DNA from 4 places in the Gordonia sp. NPDC127522 genome. Region 1 is predicted to be linked to each of the others. Evidence: predicted binding sites of a transcription regulator. Region 1 holds the regulator's gene; each other region holds the start of a gene.
The links. Region 1 encodes LexA, which represses DNA repair genes until DNA is damaged. Its sites were predicted from a motif close to CGAACANNTGTTCG; they were not measured.

Region 1 (4,650 bases):
GCGCGCTGCACCTCGCCGCGGGCGAGCGGTGCGCCGAGTTCGAGGGTGCGGTCGAGACTCGGGTTGGCGGTGACGGTGACGATCATGCGATCACGACCTCGACGCCACGCGCGGACAGGGCCGCCGAATAGGCCGGGTCGATCCCGGAGTCGGTGATGAGGACGTCGACGTCGTCGAGTCCGGCGAAGGAGGTGAGGTCCTCGCGGTCCATCTTCGAGCTGTCGGCGAGGACCACGACCCGTTGCGCGGCCGCGACCATCGCCGCCTTGACCGCGGCCTCGTCGGGGTCGGGTGTCGACAACCCGTGGGTCTCGCTCAGACCGTTCGTCCCGATGAAGGCGGTGGTCACGCGCAGTCGGCGAAGCGCGTCCACGGTCTCGACGCCCACGGTCGCCTGGGTGAGACCGCGTACGCGTCCGCCGAGGGCATGGAGACCGTCGGGATGGGTGCCCGCGAGCAGGCCGGCGATGGGCAGGCTGTTGGTGAACAGGGTGAGCCTCCGATCGGGAGCGGTCGCCTCGGCCGCGCGGTACGTGGTGGTGCCGGCGTCGAAGAGCACGGAACCGCCGTCGGGCGGCAGGAATCGGATGGCCGCCCGGCCGATCGCGGTCTTCTGCTCGATCTGGCTCGACTCCCGTTCGTCGATCCCGAGCTCGCCGAGGGTGCGCATGATCTCGGCGCGCACGGCGCCGCCGTGGACCCGCTGGAGATGTCCGGCGCGTTCCAGTACCGCGAGATCGCGTCGGACGGTCTCGCTGGTGACGTCGAATTTCTCGGCGAGCGCGGCCACGGATGCCCGCCCCGCGAGGCGCACCTCGTCGACGATCGCCTGTTGTCTCTCCTCGGCGTACACACCGCTCCGATCTCCGGTTTCGACCACCCCGCTTGTTGAGGCGTGTGGGATTGGATGTTGTAGTAATTGTGTTTACGCCTGTTTGTGTTGACAAGTCAAGCACTTTTTGTAACGGTGGTCACATCGATAGTCGAGTGAGAGGCAAGACGATGGCGCAGATCCTGACGGGAACCCCGGTGGTCGGCGGGTTGGCCCACGGTCCCGCGCTGTGGCCGGGCGAGCGGCCCGACCACTCGCCGGAGAAGCTCGGCGTCGGTGTGGAGATCGCCGAGGAACGGCGCGCCGACGAGGTCACGCGCTTCGCCACCGCGGCCGGCGCCGTCGCCGCGCGGCTGCGCACGCGCGCGTCGCAGAACACCGGGGTGACGGCCGAGGTGCTCGCCGCGACGGCGGGCCTGGCCGAGGACCGCGGCTGGATCGGTGCAGCGACCGCGCTCATCGGCAAGGGCGCCCCCGCCGAGGCCGCCGCCGTCGCGGCCACCGAACAGTTCGCGGCGGTGTTCACCAAACTCGGCGGACTGATGGCCGAGCGGGTCACCGATCTCAACGACGTGCGCGACCGGGTCCTCGCCGAACTGCTCGGCCTACCCGAACCCGGTGTGCCCACTCCGGAGGTGCCGTCGGTCCTGCTCGCCGACGACCTCGCGCCGGCCGACACCGCGGGCCTCGACCCCACGAGCACCATCGCCCTCGTCACCCGCCTCGGCGGACCGACCAGTCACACCGCGATCATCGCGCGCCAGTTGGGGATCCCGTGCGTGGTGGCGGTGGCCGATCTGGACGAGATCGAGCCCGGCACAACCGTTCTCGTCGACGGCAGCGCCGGGCGGATCGAGGTGGAGCCCGATGCGGAGGCGGCCCGGGCGCGTGTCGACGAGGATCGGCGCCATGCCGCACTCGTCGCCGGCTGGGCCGGCCCGGGGCAGACCGCCGACGGGGTGGCCGTGGCGGTGCTCGCCAACGTCGCCGACGGGTCGTCGGCACGCGCCGCGGCCGGGTACCCCGTCGAGGGCGTCGGGCTCTTCCGCACCGAACTCGCGTTCCTCGAGCGTGCCGACGAGCCGTCGGTGGACGAGCAGGCCGCGATCTACCGGGAGGTGCTCGATGCGTTCGACGGGCAGAAGGTGGTCATCCGCACCCTCGACGCCGGGTCCGACAAACCGCTCCGGTTCGTGACCCATCCCGACGAATCGAACCCAGCGCTCGGCGTGCGGGGCGATCGGATCGCGCTGGCGCACCCCGAGATCCGCGCGCATCAGCTCGACGCGATCGCGCAGGCCGCGTCGGGGTCGGCCGTCGCGCCGTGGGTCATGGCGCCGATGATCGCCTCGCCGGCGGAGGCGCGCACCTTCGCCGCCGAGGTCCGCGGCCGTGGTCTGGTCGCCGGCGTGATGATCGAGGTGCCCGCGGCGGCGATCCTGGCCGAAGCCGTCCTCGCCGAGGTGGACTTCGTGTCCATCGGCACCAACGATCTGACCCAGTACACGATGGCGGCCGACCGGATGTCGGCCGATCTCGCCGGACTGACCGACCCGTGGCAACCGGCCGTGTTGAGCCTCATCGCGGGTGTCGCGGCGGCGGGCGCACGTCAGGGAAAGCCGGCCGGGGTGTGCGGCGAGGCCGCCGCCGATCCGAACCTCGCCTGCGTGCTCGTCGGTCTCGGGGTCACCTCGCTGTCCAGCGCGCCTGCTGCTGCCGCGGCCGTGGGGGCCCGGCTCGGTGAGGTGTCCGCGCCGGACTGCCGGGCCGCCGCCGAGGCAGCCCTGGCCACCTCGGATCCCGCCGCGGCGCGCGAGGCTGCCGCGGCGGTGCTCGACGGTTCGGTCGGTGGAGAGGTCAGACTCGCCGCATCACGGTGACGACCTTGCCCAGGATGACGGCATCGTTGCCCGGGATCGGATCGAACAGTTCGTTGTGCGGCATGAGCCAGACGTTGGGGCCCTGACGCTTGAAGGTCTTCACGGTGGCCTCGCCGTCGATCATGGCCGCGACGATGTCGCCGTTGTCGGCGACGTTCTGCTGCCGGACCACGACCCAGTCGCCGTCGCAGATCGCGGCGTCGATCATCGACTCGCCGACGACGCGCAACAGGAAGAGCGATCCCTCGCCGACCAGCTCACGGGGCAGCGGGAAGACGTCCTCGACGGCCTCCTCGGCCAGGATCGGACCGCCGGCCGCGATACGGCCGAGCACCGGCACGAAGGTCGGCTCGGGCAGCTGGCCGGCCGACGGGGTGTCCGGCGACGGGGTGTCACTCGGGGCGATGTTGACCGCACGGGGACGGTTCGCGTCACGCTTGAGCAGCCCCTTGCGTTCCAGCGTCCGCAACTGATGGGCCACCGACGACGTCGAGGCCAGGCCGACCTCGTCGCCGATCTCCCGGATGCTCGGCGGATAACCGCGCTCGCGCACCGAGCGGCGGATCACCTCCAGGACCCCGGCCTGTCGCGGGGTGAGTGAGGCCTCGGCGGCGGCGGCGTCGAACGGGGCCTCGTCGTCGGCGCCCCGCGCTCGGCCGCGCCTATCGCCGGTGTCACTCATGTTCGGTTCCTCTCGTCTTCGGAACGTGCTGGTAGATGGCTTGCGCCGGGTCCGAGCCTAGCGGAGTGCGACCGGCACCTCAAACATTTGTTCGATGTGTCGCGAGACTTTGTCGGGACGCCGTGCTACAAATTCGAACATCAGTGCATCGAACATCTGATCGATGTTCGAACACCGACCGCCACACCCGCACGATCCCAGACACTCGAACACCGGAGGGCACCATGCGCACCGCCACTCTCGTCGCTCCCGTCCGCACCGACCGTCCCGACGCCGTCCGGCCCCCCGCCGATCGGGTCCGGACCCGCGCCCCGCTGTCCGACGGCGGCCGCCCGGTCGACAACCGGCCGGCCGGCACCCGGCCGCGGGGTGCGTCGCCGGTGGCCCCGCGGGTGGCCGGCACCCACTGTGGCTCTCCGGTCGGGGTGCGCGCGCGTGGCCCGGTCGGGCCCGACGCGGCGGTGTTCCGTCGTCGTCGCCGCGCCGCGGTCGCCGTCCTCGCCGGCGTCGGGCTGGCATTCGTCGTCTGGGTGTTCGGTGTCGTCGGCCAGAACTACTCGGACTCGCTGACCCCGTCCGCCGTGAGTTCCGAGGTCGTCCACGTGCGCTCGGGGGACTCGCTCAGCTCGATCGCCGGGCGGGTGGCACCCGAGATGCCGCGCGAGGTCGTGATCGACGAGATCGTCGCGATGAACGATCTGGGCTCGAGCGCGCTGCAGGTGGGCCAGCCCCTGCTCACCCCCCGGTACCGCTGAGGCCGGGCGGTATCCTCGATGTCACAGGGGCCGGCCGACAAGCGGCGGGGCGCACGCTTCGGGTGCGTTCCAGCGTCCCGCGACCTGCGTGAGGACACAATGCGCTGCCCCTTCTGCAAGAACGACGACACCAAGGTCATCGACTCGCGTGTCGCAGATGAAGGGCAGGCCATCCGCCGCCGTCGCTCCTGTGTGGAGTGCGGTCGCCGGTTCTCGACCGTGGAGAGCGCCGTGCTCGCGGTGGTCAAACGCAACGGCGTGACCGAACCGTTCAGCCGGGAGAAGGTCATGCGCGGCGTGCGGCGAGCCTGTCAGGGCCGCCACGTCGCCGAGGACGCGCTCGCGCAACTCGCCCAGCAGGTCGAGGACACCGTGCGCGCCAGTGGATCGGCCGAGATCCCCAGCAACGAGGTCGGACTCGCCATCCTGGGCCCGCTCCGCGATCTCGACGAGGTGGCGTATCTTCGCTTCGCCTCGGTGTACCGGTCGTTCGACTCGGTG
Region 2 (4,650 bases), on a different contig from region 1:
CTTCGCTCACCGACCAACCGTATAAGAGCCGGCGGTGCCGCGCCCTAGCCGGTGTCGGTGTCGGTGTGCCGATCGGTCCGACGGCGGTCGGCGAGATCCACACACACTCCGCCCCGGGCCAGCCGGCGCGTGGACTCGGGTATGTAGTCCGGCACGCCACGCGGACCGCGTTCCTTTTCGTCCCGGATCCGGACCGCCCTCCCGACGATCACCGCGACCGCCGCGGACACGACACACCACGCGCCCCCGAGGATCAGAATCCACCCCCATACAGCCATACGGACAGCTAAGCATCCGAAACTGAGATTTCGGTGATGTTCGAGCCAAAGACCGGCAGGCATCCAATAGTTGAATGCAATCCGCGTCGAACCCGTCACGACTTCGTGACCTGTTCCGACCAATCCGCCGCCTGCGGGCATTCGAGGCGCCCGGTCGTCGCGTCGATAGGCTGACCCCATGAGTGCGACGCCCGACACCCAAGGACCCTCCGGCCAACCCTTCGACCCGGCATCGTGGGCGGTGGTGCCCGGCTTCGACGACCTGACCGACATCACCTATCACCGCCACGTCGGCGAGGGCCGCGAGTACGGGATCGTGCGCGTCGCATTCGACCGTCCCGAGGTCCGCAACGCCTTCCGCCCGCACACGGTCGACGAGCTGTACCGGGTCCTCGACCATGCGCGGCGGTCGCCCGACGTCGGCACGATCCTGCTGACCGGCAACGGCCCGAGCCCCAAGGACGGCGGATGGGCGTTCTGCAGCGGCGGCGATCAGCGCATCCGCGGGCGTAGCGGTTATCAGTACGCCACGACACACGACGACGACGTCGCGGCGGCCGGCGCCGAGACGGTCGACGCGGCGCGGGTGAAGGCCGAGGGCGGGCGGCTGCACATCCTGGAGGTCCAGCGCCTGATCCGGACGATGCCCAAGGTCGTGATCGCGGTCGTCAACGGCTGGGCGGCCGGCGGCGGGCATTCCTTGCACGTCGTGTGCGACCTGACCCTCGCCTCGGCCGAGCACGCCCGGTTCAAGCAGACCGACGCCGATGTGGGTTCCTTCGACGCCGGTTACGGGAGCGCCTACCTCGCCAAGCAGGTCGGGCAGAAATTCGCGCGCGAGATCTTCTTCCTCGGGGAGGCCTACGACGCCGAGACCATGCACCGGATGGGCGCGGTCAACCGCGTCACCCCGCACGCCGAGCTGGAGGCCACCGCCATCGACTGGGCGCGCCGGATCAACAGCAAGTCGCCGACGGCCCAGCGCATGCTGAAGTTCGCGTTCAACCTCACCGACGACGGCCTCATGGGTCAGCAGGTGTTCGCCGGGGAGGCGACCCGCCTGGCCTACATGACCGACGAGGCCGTCGAGGGACGTGACGCGTTCCTCGAGAAGCGCGACCCGCGCTGGGACGATTACCCGTACTACTACTGAGCCGGGTGCCCGAGAGTGTCGAACGCACGGGGCATTCATTGAGGGCGGGTGACGACCAGCGTCGCTCGTCTGACGTAGATCGACGTTGGATGTGGGCGATCATTCTTCAGCGGGTTCGACCCCGTCGATGCCCTGATCGAACCGGCGGCCAACCAGGTCCGGTCCGAACGACGCCGCCGAATCGAGCTGAGAGACCGCAACCGCCTCGGCGTGCAGCAGTAGTACGCGGTGAACCGTAGGTACGTCGCGTGGCCTGCCAGTGCGCCAGACACTTCCAGATCGCGGCGCCGCCGCTGTCGTGGCGTCAACTCGACGCGGCGTTGCCGACCTGCATGCGCAGAAATCCAGGTCGCGAAATGATGAGAGGCGCATCGCATTTCGTGACATGATGGCCGGTGCACTCCGCGGCGATGAGCTCGAAACGACTCACCGATGATGCTGCGCCGCATAGGACGCCGAAATTTTCTTCCCTAGCGCGACATCACGGTCCTTCTCGGCGAGCTCGGCACGCAGTCTGGTCCGTTCCGCGCGCTCACCCGCCGTCTCGGTCGGGCGGCACCTTGCGATCTCGTGGACGTTGAGTTCCCGTGGCACCTCGGTGACCGGCCCGTCCACCATCAATCACCCGACGAGCAGCGCCTGTGCTCAGGAGTAATCGACCGCTTCCTGGACAAGCAGGAACTTCTGCAGCAGAACGACGCGCGACCTTCGGTCACACGACAGTCGTTGGTCAGCAGCACATCTACCGTTCTGGGACAGAATACGGTACGTATGTGACAGGATTAAACTACTGACGACGATCGAGGCACAGTCAACGAAACATGCTGCACAGTAGCCATTTTCGCGATTACCGAGCCTGTGGAATTTCCTCGAGATCGAACGCACGTTCCTGTACCTTAGAGTCATGCCAGAGCTAGCCACTCTCCTCGAGCAACTCATCGAGACCACCCCGCCCGCCGACGACTCAACCGGCAGAGCGACATTCGACGCCCTTGACACGTGGCGTCTGATCCGCAACCTTGCAGATCATCAGATCGCCCTGCATGCAGCGCAACTCGACGAACTAGGCGTCGCCCAGAAGGCCGGTAGCACCACCAAGAGACTGCTGATCGAGTCCGGCCATGCACCGGCCGCTGCTCTTCGCACCATGCGAAGCGTCGACGCCCTGCCCAACCTGCCCGCTGTGGCGCGTCACGCTGCCGACGGGCGACTGTCGAGCGAGATCGTCGATGCCATCGTCCGCGGCATGAACGAGATCGACAAGCGTTGTGGTGAGGCGCTTTCCGAGGATGAGCGCTCCCGCTATGAGATCGAACTGATTGCCCAAGCACTCTCGGGCGCAACACCGACAGACGTGTTCAAGCATGCGCGGACTATCGGCAACACACTCGCCGATGCTTGTGGCGCAGGAACCCCAGCGTCGGACGATGCAAGCTTGAACTCGGTGCACGCACACACCACCGACGACGGCCGCGTCGAAGTACATGCCGACCTCACCCAAATCGTGGGAGAGAAGTTCCAGGCCATGATCGACGAACGCTCCTGCCCCAGGCCCGAACCCGACGGCGCACAGGATCGACGCACCACCGAGCAACGCCGCGCCGACGCCTTCGAACTGATCCTCGACCAAGCCGCGATCGGCGCGAGCATCAACACCGTCGGAAGCCCACGCACGCAACTGATGCTGACCATCCCCGCCACCGGAGACCTCGCAACACTGCCGTGGACCGGATCGGTCAGCCACGCCACCGCGAAACAGGTGTCGTGCGACGGCTCGCTCACGGAGATCATCCTCGATAGTGAGGGCGTACCGCTTCAAATGGGTCACACCCGCCGGTTGTATCCGTCACACTTACGCAAAGCGATCATCGTCCGCGACACGTGCTGCGTCAAATGTGGTGCACCGCCGTCCCATACGCAGGTGCATCACATCAGGCCGTGGGCCGACGGCGGACCCACCGACCTCGACAACGGCTGCCTGCTCTGCCAGCGCTGCCACACACAGGTCCACCACCACGGGTGGGACATCGTGATGGGTTTCGACCGCCACCCCTGGCTCGTACCGCCCGTGTCGATCGATCCGCAACGCCGACCGCTACCCGCATACAACCGACGCACCATGCGACTCGACGACGCCGCCTGACCGCTGCCGCCGCAGACCACCAGACTTCGCGCAGCACCTTCCGCACCTGGGCATAGCCCGGGACCGCATCTGTCCCTTGACAACTCCACAGTGATATCCCAGTCGGTTCCGTACCCGGTCAGATCGTCGGCCGGGGACGGGTCGTCGGGACCACGAGAGAGCTCCGCTCTCTGGGAGGGAGCTTGCGAGCGTCCCCGTCTGCTCCCTGAGGAGCGAGCTTGCGAGCGTCAGCCCCTGCTCCCTGAGGAGCGAGCTTGCGAGCGTCAGCCCCTGCTCCCTGAGGAGCGAGCTTGCGAGCCCAATTCCTGCTCCCTGAGGAGCGAGCTTGCGAGCGTCACGAAGGGTCTTGGCGAGACGAGTTGCGAAGACCCTTCGTGACGCGCCCTCCGCAAGCTCCGGACGCTCCTCAGGGAGCAGGGGCGGACGCGCCCTCCGCAAGCTCCGGGTGCTCAGTTCTCCGGCCCGCACGCCGGGACGTCAACGGTGACGGTCGGATCGTCGACGAGCGGCTGGATCGGGACCTCGGCGTCCCCGTGCGCTGAGGTCGGCTCGTCGATCTTCAGCACGATGGTGGCGGTCTCGCCCGGTGCGATGCCCACGCGGGTCGAGTAGTACGGCCGATCGTGCAGGGCCTGCTCGACGTAGAAGGCCCCGCCCTCGCCGAGGGTCATCTCCTTGAGGACCGCGCCCTTCGTCGCCAGGAACTCGACGTTGGCGAGGTTGGTGCCCTTCTTCACCGACAGTTCGGTCCCGAGGTTGCCGGCGACGTAGTCGGTGGTGTCCGTGGTGTCGAGGGTGTTGGTGAGCTTCACCGTGATCGTCGACTCCCTGGTGTCGCCGTCACATCCACCGGAGGTGTAGCTGATCTCGCGCCGCAGGAAATAGTCCAGCTTCGTTCCGGACGCATTGCCGATGGCCACCTGCAGATAGGGCGACGACGTGTCGGAGATCTGGTGACCCAGCTTCGTCGACTCGAGAATCTTCTGATCCTCGGCATCGGTGCTGTACACCATGATCCGCCGCTCGTGCACGCCGCGACCGAGCGCCTCGAGCAGATTCCGCGTGCTGCCGCCGGA
Region 3 (4,650 bases), 290 kb from region 1:
GCGGCGGCAGCGTGGGGCGCCGTCTTCGCGACGGCCCACTGCACGATCGGCAGAGCCGGGCGCCAGGTGTGCATCGTACCGAGCGGTGCCACGGTTTCGACCGACAGGCGTCGTAGCGCACCGCCGTGTCGGGCGTGCCAACGCGTGACGAGCGTCTGGTTCTCCACGGTCACCGCGTTCACGACGAGCCGCCCCGAGTCCGACAGCCTGGCCCAGACGAGCTCGAGGATCGCCTCGTCCAGTCCGCCACCGATGAAGACGGCATCCGGTTGCGGCGCCTCGGGCAGGTCGTCGGGAGCCGGTCCCCGCACCGACAGCCGATGCGCCACCCCGTGCCGGGTAGCGTTGCGTCGCAACCGATCAGCGCGATCGGGATCGCGCTCGAACGCGACGGCCACTCCCCGGTCGTCCGCGCGCAACCACTCGATGGTCACACTGCCCGACCCGGCTCCGATGTCCCAGAGGACCTGCGTGCCGGCCGGTTCCAACGCGCACACGGAGAGGGCACGGATCGTCGACTTGGTGATCTGGCCGTCGTGTTCATAGGTGTCGTCCGGCCGGCCCGGGAGCCGGGACCGGCGAGGTCCGACGCAGTCGACGCCGACGATGTTGAGCGGGTCCCCGGCCCGGCGGCGCCAGGTCTCGGCGGTATCGGTGGCGATCTGTTCGGCCGGCCCGCCGAGCTGCTCGAGGACGGTCATCGTCGACGCACCGAAACCCGCGTCGACCAGAATGCCGGCGAGTGCGGCGGGTGTGGTCTCGTCGCGGCTCAAGACCAGTACGCGAGCCCCGTCGGTGACCTCGCCGAGCACGACGCCCGGCTCGGCGCGCACCGCACTGACGATCCGGGTCGTGGCGAGGTCCCAGCCCAGACGCGCACAGGCGAGGCTCGCGCTCGACACGGCCGGATACACCCGTACCCGGTCGGTACCGACGCGCGCGATGATGCTCGCACCGACGCCGTGGAACATCGGGTCGCCGCTCGCCAGGATGTGGATCGTGTCCGCGTCGGCGGCGTCCGCGGCCCCCGCCTCGACGAGCTCGGCCAAGTGCTCCGACATGGGTGAGCGCCAGGGACGCAGCTGTGCGCCGAGCTCGGGTGCGGCGCCGTCGAGGAGCGCCAATTGCCGCGCAGCGCCGTAGATCACGCGAGCGCGGCGAAGTTCGTCGCGCACGGTCTCACCGAGGCCGGGCCATCCGTCGGCGCCGATCCCGACCACCACGAACTCCGACGGGACGAACTCGGAGGGGACAGACGACTTGGCTTCGGTGTCCGGAGACGTCATCGGGGCAGCCTCCGCCACACCGCTCGTGGCAGTAGACGCATCCCGAAGAACAACGGACGCAACGTCCCCGGGATCCAGACCTCTCCGCGGCCCTTGCGATAGGCATGAGCCACCGCGTCGGCGACCTGCTCGGCATCCCGCGACAGCGGGGCCGGCTTCACCCCGGACGCCATCAGGTCGCGGGTCATCGCGCCGATCACAAAGCCCGGGCGGGCCAACAGCAGGCGAGCGCCGGTGCCGTGCAACGCATCCGCGAGTCCGCTCGCGAATCCGTCGAGACCCGCCTTGGTCGACCCGTAGACGTAGTTGGCGCGGCGCACCCGGACACCGGCGACCGAGGAGAAGACGATGATGGTTCCGGAGCCCTGCGTCCGCAACACCGAAGCGAGCGGGGTGAGCACGCTGATGTGGGCGTAGTAGTCGGTGTGGGCAATTTGAAGTGCATGCGCCACATCGGTTTCGGCGCGAGCCTGGTCGCCGAGGATGCCGAACGCGATGATCGCGATCCCGATCGGCCCGTGTCGTTCGGTCAGCGACGCGACGAGCGTTGGGTGGCTGTCGGTGTCGTTCGCATCGAAGGCGACGGTGTGTACCTCGGTTGCACCGGCATCGAGCAGTCGTGCGGACTCGGCCGCGAGGTCGTCGGGACGGCGGGCCGCCAGGACGACGGTCCGCCCGGATGCGAGGCGCGCCGCGGTGGCGACGCCGATCTCGCTGCGGCCGCCGAACAGCACGAGGGCACCGGCCGGGTCGGTGTCCGGACGCGCTGATGCCCCTCTGCGTGACGCCATGGCTGCCAGTATCGCATCGGCCCCGCGGCCGACCGTGTGCGGCGTCGCGGCTAGTTTGGTGTCATGCCTCGTACCGCCGCCGATCTCGGGCCCGACGCGCTCGCCTTCCTCGTCGAACGCCACCTCGGGACCCTCACCACGCTGCGCGCCGACGGCACCCCCCACGCCGTGGCCGTCGGGTTCACCTGGGATCCCGATGCCGGCCTGGCGCGGGTCATCACCTCGGACGGCAATCAGAAGGTCCGCAACACCGAGCGCGGCGGCTACGCTGCCGTCACCAACGTCGACGGCCCGCGATGGCTGACCCTGGAGGGTCCCGCGACGGTGCGTCGTGAGCCCGAGCGCGTGCGCGAGGCCGAGCAGCGCTACGCGCAGCGATACCGGGAGCCCAGGCCGAACCCGCGCCGCGTCGTGATCGAGATCAGCGTGAGCCGGGTACTGGGTTCGGCCTCGCTGTTCAGTTAGTGCCGCGCGTCTGAAGTCGGATGCAGCTCGACGCGGGCACCGGCGCCGTCAGCGGGTTCGGTCCGGTTCATTGCATAGTCATCAGTACCGGCCGCTACTTCTCGACCGGTGTCGCGCTCCGCACGCTGATGTGACCGGCGATCTGCGACATCGAGGACAACGGGCCTCGGCGAAGGGGCCGTCTGGCACCGGCGCCCCTCTACCAGAAGGCACCGACAAGTTGTCGTCGACGAATACCGTTGCGCAGGAGACTTTTTGAGCTTGTCGTGTGGCCGCGTTGGTGTACACTCGAACGTACATTCGCAGCTACGGTTCTCGGGGGGTGGCCATGTCTGACGAGTCCGCGACGCCGCAGCCGCGTGCCGTCGAGTTGATTGCCGACCTCCACCGCATCGTGGACGAGTTGCAGACGGTCGACCTGGGGCCGTGTACCGATGCCGAACTCGCTGACGTGGCAGCCGACACCGAGAAAGCGATCGCACGGTTGACTGTTGCCGGTGATCGGCAGATCGATCAGGTCGAGGCGCGCGACCTGCCCCGCAAGGCCGGGTGCCGAACACTCATGCAGTTCATGACCCATCGGCTACGGGTCTCGAACCCGATGCGACGCCGTAAGCAGATGGACGCCACCGCCACCCGCACCAGCCTCGGCGGCGACATCCTGGAACCCGAACACCCCACCCTGGCCGAAGCGTTCGCCGCCGGAGCGGTCGGCTCCGCACACGTACAGGCCGCCCTCGACGTCCTCGACCAGATCCCCCACGGAATCGACCACGACGTGAAAGTCGCCGCCGAACGGCAGATGGCCGAGATCGCCACCGACCACACACCCGCCGACATCACCCAACTCGGAGCCCGGCTGCTCGCCCACCTCGACCCCGACGGCACCCTGACCGACGACACCGACCAGAAACGACGCCGCAACCTGTGGATCGGCAGGCAACGCGCTGATGGCACCGCCAAGATCTCCGGCACCCTCACTGCCGAACTCGCCGCCCGGCTGACGATGATGTTCGCGGTCTGGGGCAAACCCGGACTCAACAACCCCGACGACCCCGCCTCGCCCAGCGGGCCGGCCGGCGCCGCCGACCCCGACGCCCTGACCACCGCCGCCGACCGCGACAGCCGCACTCCCGCGCAGATCAACCACGACGCCCTCGACGCCGCACTCGCCGCAGGTTTCGCCGACGGAACACTCGGCACCTCGCACCGCGGACTGCCCGTGCAACTGATCATCAAAGCCGACCTCGATGACCTCATCCGCGAAGCCGGACTCGCCACCACCGCCACCGGCACCCTGCTGCCCATCCCCGACCTCATCGCCATGGCCGGCGACATCCAGCCGTGGTTGGCGATCTTCAAAAACCACACCGCCGTCCCGCTGCACTTCGGACGCGGGAAACGACTCGCCACCCGCGAACAACGACTCGTCTCCTTCGCCCGCCCCGACGGGGAAGTGTGCTCGGCTCCCGGGTGTGATCAACCCGCCACCCACGTCGACATGCATCACGCCCAGAAAGACTGGGCCAAGGGCGGTCTCACCGACATCGACGACCTCGCCCCCGCCTGCCCACGCCACAACCGCATGGTCGGCGACCAACCGGGGCAGTACACCACCCGCATCGAACGGTCCGGACCCGACGAAGGCCGCTGCCTCTGGCGATTGAACGCCGAACCCGGCGCACCACCCAACCCCGACCGACTCAACCGCCGACCCGACATACCCCGGCGGTTCGCAGAACATCTGAACACCGTGCGCAACGAGATCCACGGACCGACCACCCGAGGGTTTGGCAGGCTCGGTCGCCGGACCCTTCGTGACGCGCCCTCCGCAAGCTCCGGACGCTCCCCAGGGAGCAGAGGTGACGCGCCCTCCGCAAGCTCCGGACGCTCCTCAGGGAGCAGAGGTGACGCGCCCTCCGCAAGCTCCGGACGCTCCTCAGGGAGCGGAGGTGACGCGCCCTCCGCAAGCTCCGGACGCTCCTCAGGGAGCGGAGGTGACGCGCCCTCCGCAAGCTCCGGACGCTCCTCAGGGAGCAGGATGCCCGGCGATCAAGCGCGCCGCTCATGGTCGACAACCAGCCACGTCATCGACGTCAGACCACTAC
Region 4 (4,650 bases), on a different contig from region 1:
GTGACGTCGACGCCGACGACTATCCCGAGCCGATGGTCGACCACAAAGCCGAGCGTGAGGAAGCGCTCCGCCGTTTCGGCCAGATCTAGCTGACCTCCGAGGACGAGTCCGTCAGAATGGTGGCGGATTCTCGAGGAAGTCGCGACGGTCGGCTTCGAGTTCGGCCTCGCGTCGTTTCTTGTTGCGGGCGCGTTCTTGTCTCCGGCGGGCCAGTTTGGCGTCCAGTCGGCTGTGTGTGCGCTCCGGGTTGTCGACCGGGGCGATGACGCGTGGGGTGGGTGGGGCTTGGGCGGCTTGTTCGAACCGGATGCGCCGCAGGTTGGGGAAGGTGTCTTCGAGCGTTTCGGCGTCGCCGGGCAGGGTGACCCCTTCGGGGGTCTCGTATTCGGTGATCAGGCGGCCGTCGTCGTCGCGGTACTGCACATCGATCCAGTCCCCGTGGGTTTTCAACAAGTGACCGGGACGGCATTTGGCGTTGAGGTTCTCACTCGACGTCGCTCCACCCCGGGCGGGGTCGGTGTGGTCGTATTCGGTGACGTGGTCGAGATCGCAGGCGAACGCTGAACGGGTGCAGCCGGGTTCGGTGCAGTAGCCGTCCCGGACTCGCACGAAATCGGCGCACGACGTGGTGGGCCGGTACCCGTTGCCGGGATGGGTCGCCGGATACACCACCGCTACGCCCGAGGCGAGGCCACCGGTCTCGCCGATATCACCTGGTTGGGCTGCGTCGACATCAGTGCCGTCGTGGACAGTCGACTCGACTGTGTCAGCCGGTGCGGGGCGATGGGCAGTTCGCGGTGCTGCATCGTCGGCGGTATCGGCGGTGTCGGCGACGTAGGTGGGTTGGGTGCGGGCGGGGGTGACCGGGGTGAGGGTGGCGTCGGGGCGGGCGGCGAGGTCACGGACGTGTTCGTCGCTGATGATGCCGTGCTCGTCGAGGAACCCCACCCCGGGCGCCCCGGCCAGGGTCGCGGCATCGGTGACGACATGAATCACGACTTCGGCGCGGACCGCGTCGAGCACGCTCTGTGGGTCGGGGATGTCGGCGGTGCACGGCTGTTCATCGTCGCACTGGCACTCGAATGCCGTGCGGGTCAACAGCGCGAACATCGCATCGGATCGTCGTATCCCCTGGGTGCGGCCATCCCGCTTACAGGCGGAGTCGGCGAGGATGGCGACGGCTTTGGCCGAGATCCGCACGTTCTCCGCCGACATCACGGCGGTGAGTTCGGCGGTGCCGTCGGGCAGTTCGTGGGTCCACACCCCACGCTGGTCCATGGCGTCTTTGCGGCGTTGCCGTACCGCGTCGGGGTCGTGGCGAAAGACGAGGCGGTCGACCATGTCCCGCAGGCGCGCCCGATCCCACACACCCTTACGGCGGCGCACCGTGTCGGCGATCTCGGCATCCAACGCGGGGGTGATGGGGTCGTCGGTGGGGATCAGTTCGGTGCGGGAGATGACCAACCGGATCTGCCACTGCGACAGGACCCCGTCACGCAGCGTGTCCGCTACCTCGGGGAGCCGATCCCGTAGTGCGAGGGCCTCGTCGATGAGGGTTTCGGCGTGCCGGCGGGACACCCCGGCTTGGCGGGCGATGCGGGCGGCGCAGTCGGCGTGGCCGTCCATCACGAACCCCGATGCGCTGGTGGTGATCAGGCGGTCGGTCATCGCCGCGATCGTCTGATAGCGGTGCCAGGCGAGGTAGGACTCGCCGCGTCGGGTGGCGTCGAGGCCGGCCATCAACATCACCATGTCGGTCTCGGCGGCGTGGGCAGGATCGACCCCGGCGACGTACTCGCCCGGTAGATCGGTCCACGCCTTCACCACGCCCCCCGACGCCTGTTCGACCCACCCCTTCTCCGGGGTGTGTTCTGTTACCAACCAATCTAAACCCGACCACCGACAAAACCTGGATGAGTCTCCACAGCAGATGACGTCGTCGTCGACGAAATCGTCTCTGGACGTTGCGGTATGAATCCGTCCGGGTTGGCGGCGGATGAGACCGTCGGGTCGCGAGGTGGTTTCGACACGGCGACTCGCCTAGCGGCTCGTTGCCGGCTCAACCAGCGGAGGGGGGGTGTCGGTTCAACCAGCGGAGGGGGGTGCCGGCTCAACCAGCGGAGGGGGTATCGGCTCAACCAGCGGAGGGCGCGGCGAAGGGTCCTGCCACGCATCGCAACAGGACCCTTCGTGACGCTCACAAGCTCGCTCCTCAGGGATCGGAGGGTGACGCTCACAAGCTCGCTCCTCAGGGATCGGAGGGTGACGCTCGCAAGCTCGCTCCTCAGGCTTAGCGGGCGAGTTTGAGCACCTCGCCCCAGCCGATCCGCGAGCCGGTGCGCAGGATGGACCGCTGGTAGATCCGCGCGGCGATCCAGGTGGCGGCCGCGCACGCGGCGCCCATCAGGCCGAAGGTGACGATGATCTGGACGGCATCGGTGTCGCCGGTCGCGATGCGCATCGGCATGAGTGCCGCGCTGAAAGGTGGTATCCAGCTGAGCACCTCGATCAGCGTCGAATCCATCGCCTGCACACCGAAGATGCCGGAGTACAGCACCGCCACCGCGAGGAATGTCAGCGGCGCGGACGACGAGTTCAGCTCCTCCTGCCGGGAGACGATGGCCCCGGTTGCTGCATAGAGCGAGGAGAAGAACAGGAAGCCGAGGAGGAACCAGGCGATCACCGCCGCGAACATCCCGATGGCGGCGCCCGGAAGGGTGAGGATTCCGGTCGCGGTGCCCGCGATCAGCGCGGTGGCACCGAGTAGTACCACCTGCCCGAGTGCGACCACACCGATGCCGATGATCTTGCCCCACAGCAGATGCAGCGGCTTGATGGTCGCCAGGAGCAGTTCTACGACGCGCGACGTCTTCTCCTCGACGACGCCGACGGCGACCATCGTGCCGCCCATCATGATCGCGGTGACGAGCAGCACCACGCCGACCATCGCGATGAGCAGGCGCTGTCCCTCGTCGGGGTTGTCCGGTTCGGTCTGCGAGACCGAGATGTCCACGGTCGGCAGGGTGGCGGCGTCGACACCGCGTTCGGCCAGTGCCGCAGAGAGATTCGCCTGCGACACCGCGGTGCGGATCGGGCCCTCCACAGCTGGTTCGAGGCTGTCCTTGGTGATGATCACATACGATCCCGGCGTCTCTCCGGGCACCAGCGCGGCCTTCACGTCGCCGCTGTTGACCCGATCGCGTGCCTGTTCGACGGTGTCGGCCGGCTCGGTGGCGATCGTCGTGCCGGAGGCCTCACCGACGGAGACGATGGATTCGGTGACGGCGGCCGGCTGACCCACGACGGCGACCTTCTCGACGTCGTCGCCGCCGGAGAACAGGTTGATGATGATGGAACCGGCGACGATCACGATCATGAGCAGCGCGGTACTGACGACGAAGGACTTCGTCTTGGCGCGCGTGGTGATCTCACGGCCAGCGACGAGCCGGATCGCCTGTGCGGCAGATGCTCTCGGATCAGAACCGGTGGTGGACACCGGGGTGTCGGGTAGCGTGGTCATGCGGAAACCACCTCTCGGAACAGGTCGGTCAGGGACGGGGTCGAGGTCGCGAACCGGTGCACCGGCCCGTTCTGGAGGGCGGTCGCCAGGATCAGCTGATCGTCGGCGATCTCAGGGTCGATCAGCAGGCGGGTCGTCTCGCCGTAGTCGACGCCGCGGACACCGGGCAGGGAGTCGGCCCACGCGACATCGGCACGCGGACCGGTGATCTCGAGGGTGATGCCCTCGCGCGCACGCAGGTCGTCGACCGTGCCGAGGGCGCGCATCTCACCGCGCGCGATGATGCCGACACGGTTGCAGAGTCGCTGCACGAGGTCGAGTTGGTGCGAGGAGAAGATCACCGGGATGCCCTCGGCTGCCTTCTCTTTGAGCACATCGCTCATCACGTCGACGGCGACGGGGTCCAGGCCCGAGAACGGCTCGTCGAGCACCAGGACGCTGGGGTCGTGGACCAGGGCGGCGGCGAGCTGGACCCGCTGCTGGTTGCCGAGGCTCAGGTCGGCGACGTTGTCGTCGTAGCGGGCGCCCACACCGAGGCGGTCGGTCCAGCGTTGTACGGAGTCCTGCGCCTCGGCCGCCGACATTCCATGCAGCCGTGCGAGAAAGGTCAGCTGTTCGCCGACTTTCATCTTGGGGTACAGGCCTCGCTCCTCGGGCATGTACCCGATCCGCCGACGCAGGTCGAGGTCGATCGGCTGGGTGCCGAGGCGAACCTCTCCGGAATCGGCGGCCAGCACGCCGAGGATGATGCGCATGGTGGTGGACTTGCCGGCGCCGTTGCTGCCGACGAACCCGAAGATCTCGCCGGGGTCGACGGCAAAGGTCATGTCGCGCAGCGCGATGAGGTCTCCATAGCGTTTGTGGAGCCCGTCGACGATCAGTGGTGCGGTCATTGCGCACTCTCCTCACTGGGGATGGTGGTCGGGTCGGATGTCGATGACGCGAAGTCCTCGGGATCGGGATCGGCCATCCACCATGCGGTGAGCATGGTGGGCACGCAGATCGCGGCCAGGACGAGCGTGATGAGCAGGATGGCCGATCCGTAGACCGCCTGGCCGGACACCTGGTCGTCGAAACTGAGGACGACCAGCACCGCGTACGGGATGAACATCAGGCTGTACAGAACGGTG

Region 2: ACFVHY_RS02660 (DUF222 domain-containing protein) is a predicted target of LexA. The motif match lies at 2,308-2,321, and genes of this name have one in related genera.
Region 3: ACFVHY_RS10190 (DUF222 domain-containing protein) is a predicted target of LexA. The motif match lies at 2,832-2,845, and genes of this name have one in related genera.
Region 4: ACFVHY_RS03875 (DUF222 domain-containing protein) is a predicted target of LexA. The motif match lies at 1,833-1,846, and genes of this name have one in related genera.

Annotation. Positions count from the first base shown of each region.
Region 1 is NZ_JBHXVK010000003.1:286,240-290,889, forward strand. Features, by position in the region: gene pfkB (1-phosphofructokinase) at 1-86, opposite strand, end outside; gene ACFVHY_RS08880 (DeoR/GlpR family DNA-binding transcription regulator) at 83-853, opposite strand; gene ACFVHY_RS08885 (phosphoenolpyruvate--protein phosphotransferase) at 1,003-2,712, shown strand; gene lexA (transcriptional repressor LexA) at 2,690-3,394, opposite strand; gene ACFVHY_RS08895 (LysM peptidoglycan-binding domain-containing protein) at 3,619-4,149, shown strand; gene nrdR (transcriptional regulator NrdR) at 4,249-4,650, shown strand, end outside.
Region 2 is NZ_JBHXVK010000001.1:583,161-587,810, reverse strand. Features, by position in the region: gene ACFVHY_RS02675 (PaaI family thioesterase) at 1-10, opposite strand, end outside; gene ACFVHY_RS02670 (hypothetical protein) at 45-278, opposite strand; gene ACFVHY_RS02665 (1,4-dihydroxy-2-naphthoyl-CoA synthase) at 457-1,431, shown strand; gene ACFVHY_RS02660 (DUF222 domain-containing protein) at 2,336-3,574, shown strand; gene ACFVHY_RS02655 (DUF4012 domain-containing protein) at 4,024-4,650, opposite strand, start outside.
Region 3 is NZ_JBHXVK010000003.1:579,917-584,566, reverse strand. Features, by position in the region: gene cbiE (precorrin-6y C5,15-methyltransferase (decarboxylating) subunit CbiE) at 1-1,286, opposite strand, end outside; gene ACFVHY_RS10200 (SDR family NAD(P)-dependent oxidoreductase) at 1,283-2,077, opposite strand; gene ACFVHY_RS10195 (PPOX class F420-dependent oxidoreductase) at 2,141-2,542, shown strand; gene ACFVHY_RS10190 (DUF222 domain-containing protein) at 2,871-4,650, shown strand, end outside.
Region 4 is NZ_JBHXVK010000001.1:839,927-844,576, forward strand. Features, by position in the region: gene ACFVHY_RS03870 (cryptochrome/photolyase family protein) at 1-89, shown strand, start outside; gene ACFVHY_RS03875 (DUF222 domain-containing protein) at 112-1,827, opposite strand; gene ACFVHY_RS03880 (ABC transporter permease) at 2,291-3,520, opposite strand; gene ACFVHY_RS03885 (ABC transporter ATP-binding protein) at 3,517-4,413, opposite strand; gene ACFVHY_RS03890 (hypothetical protein) at 4,410-4,650, opposite strand, start outside.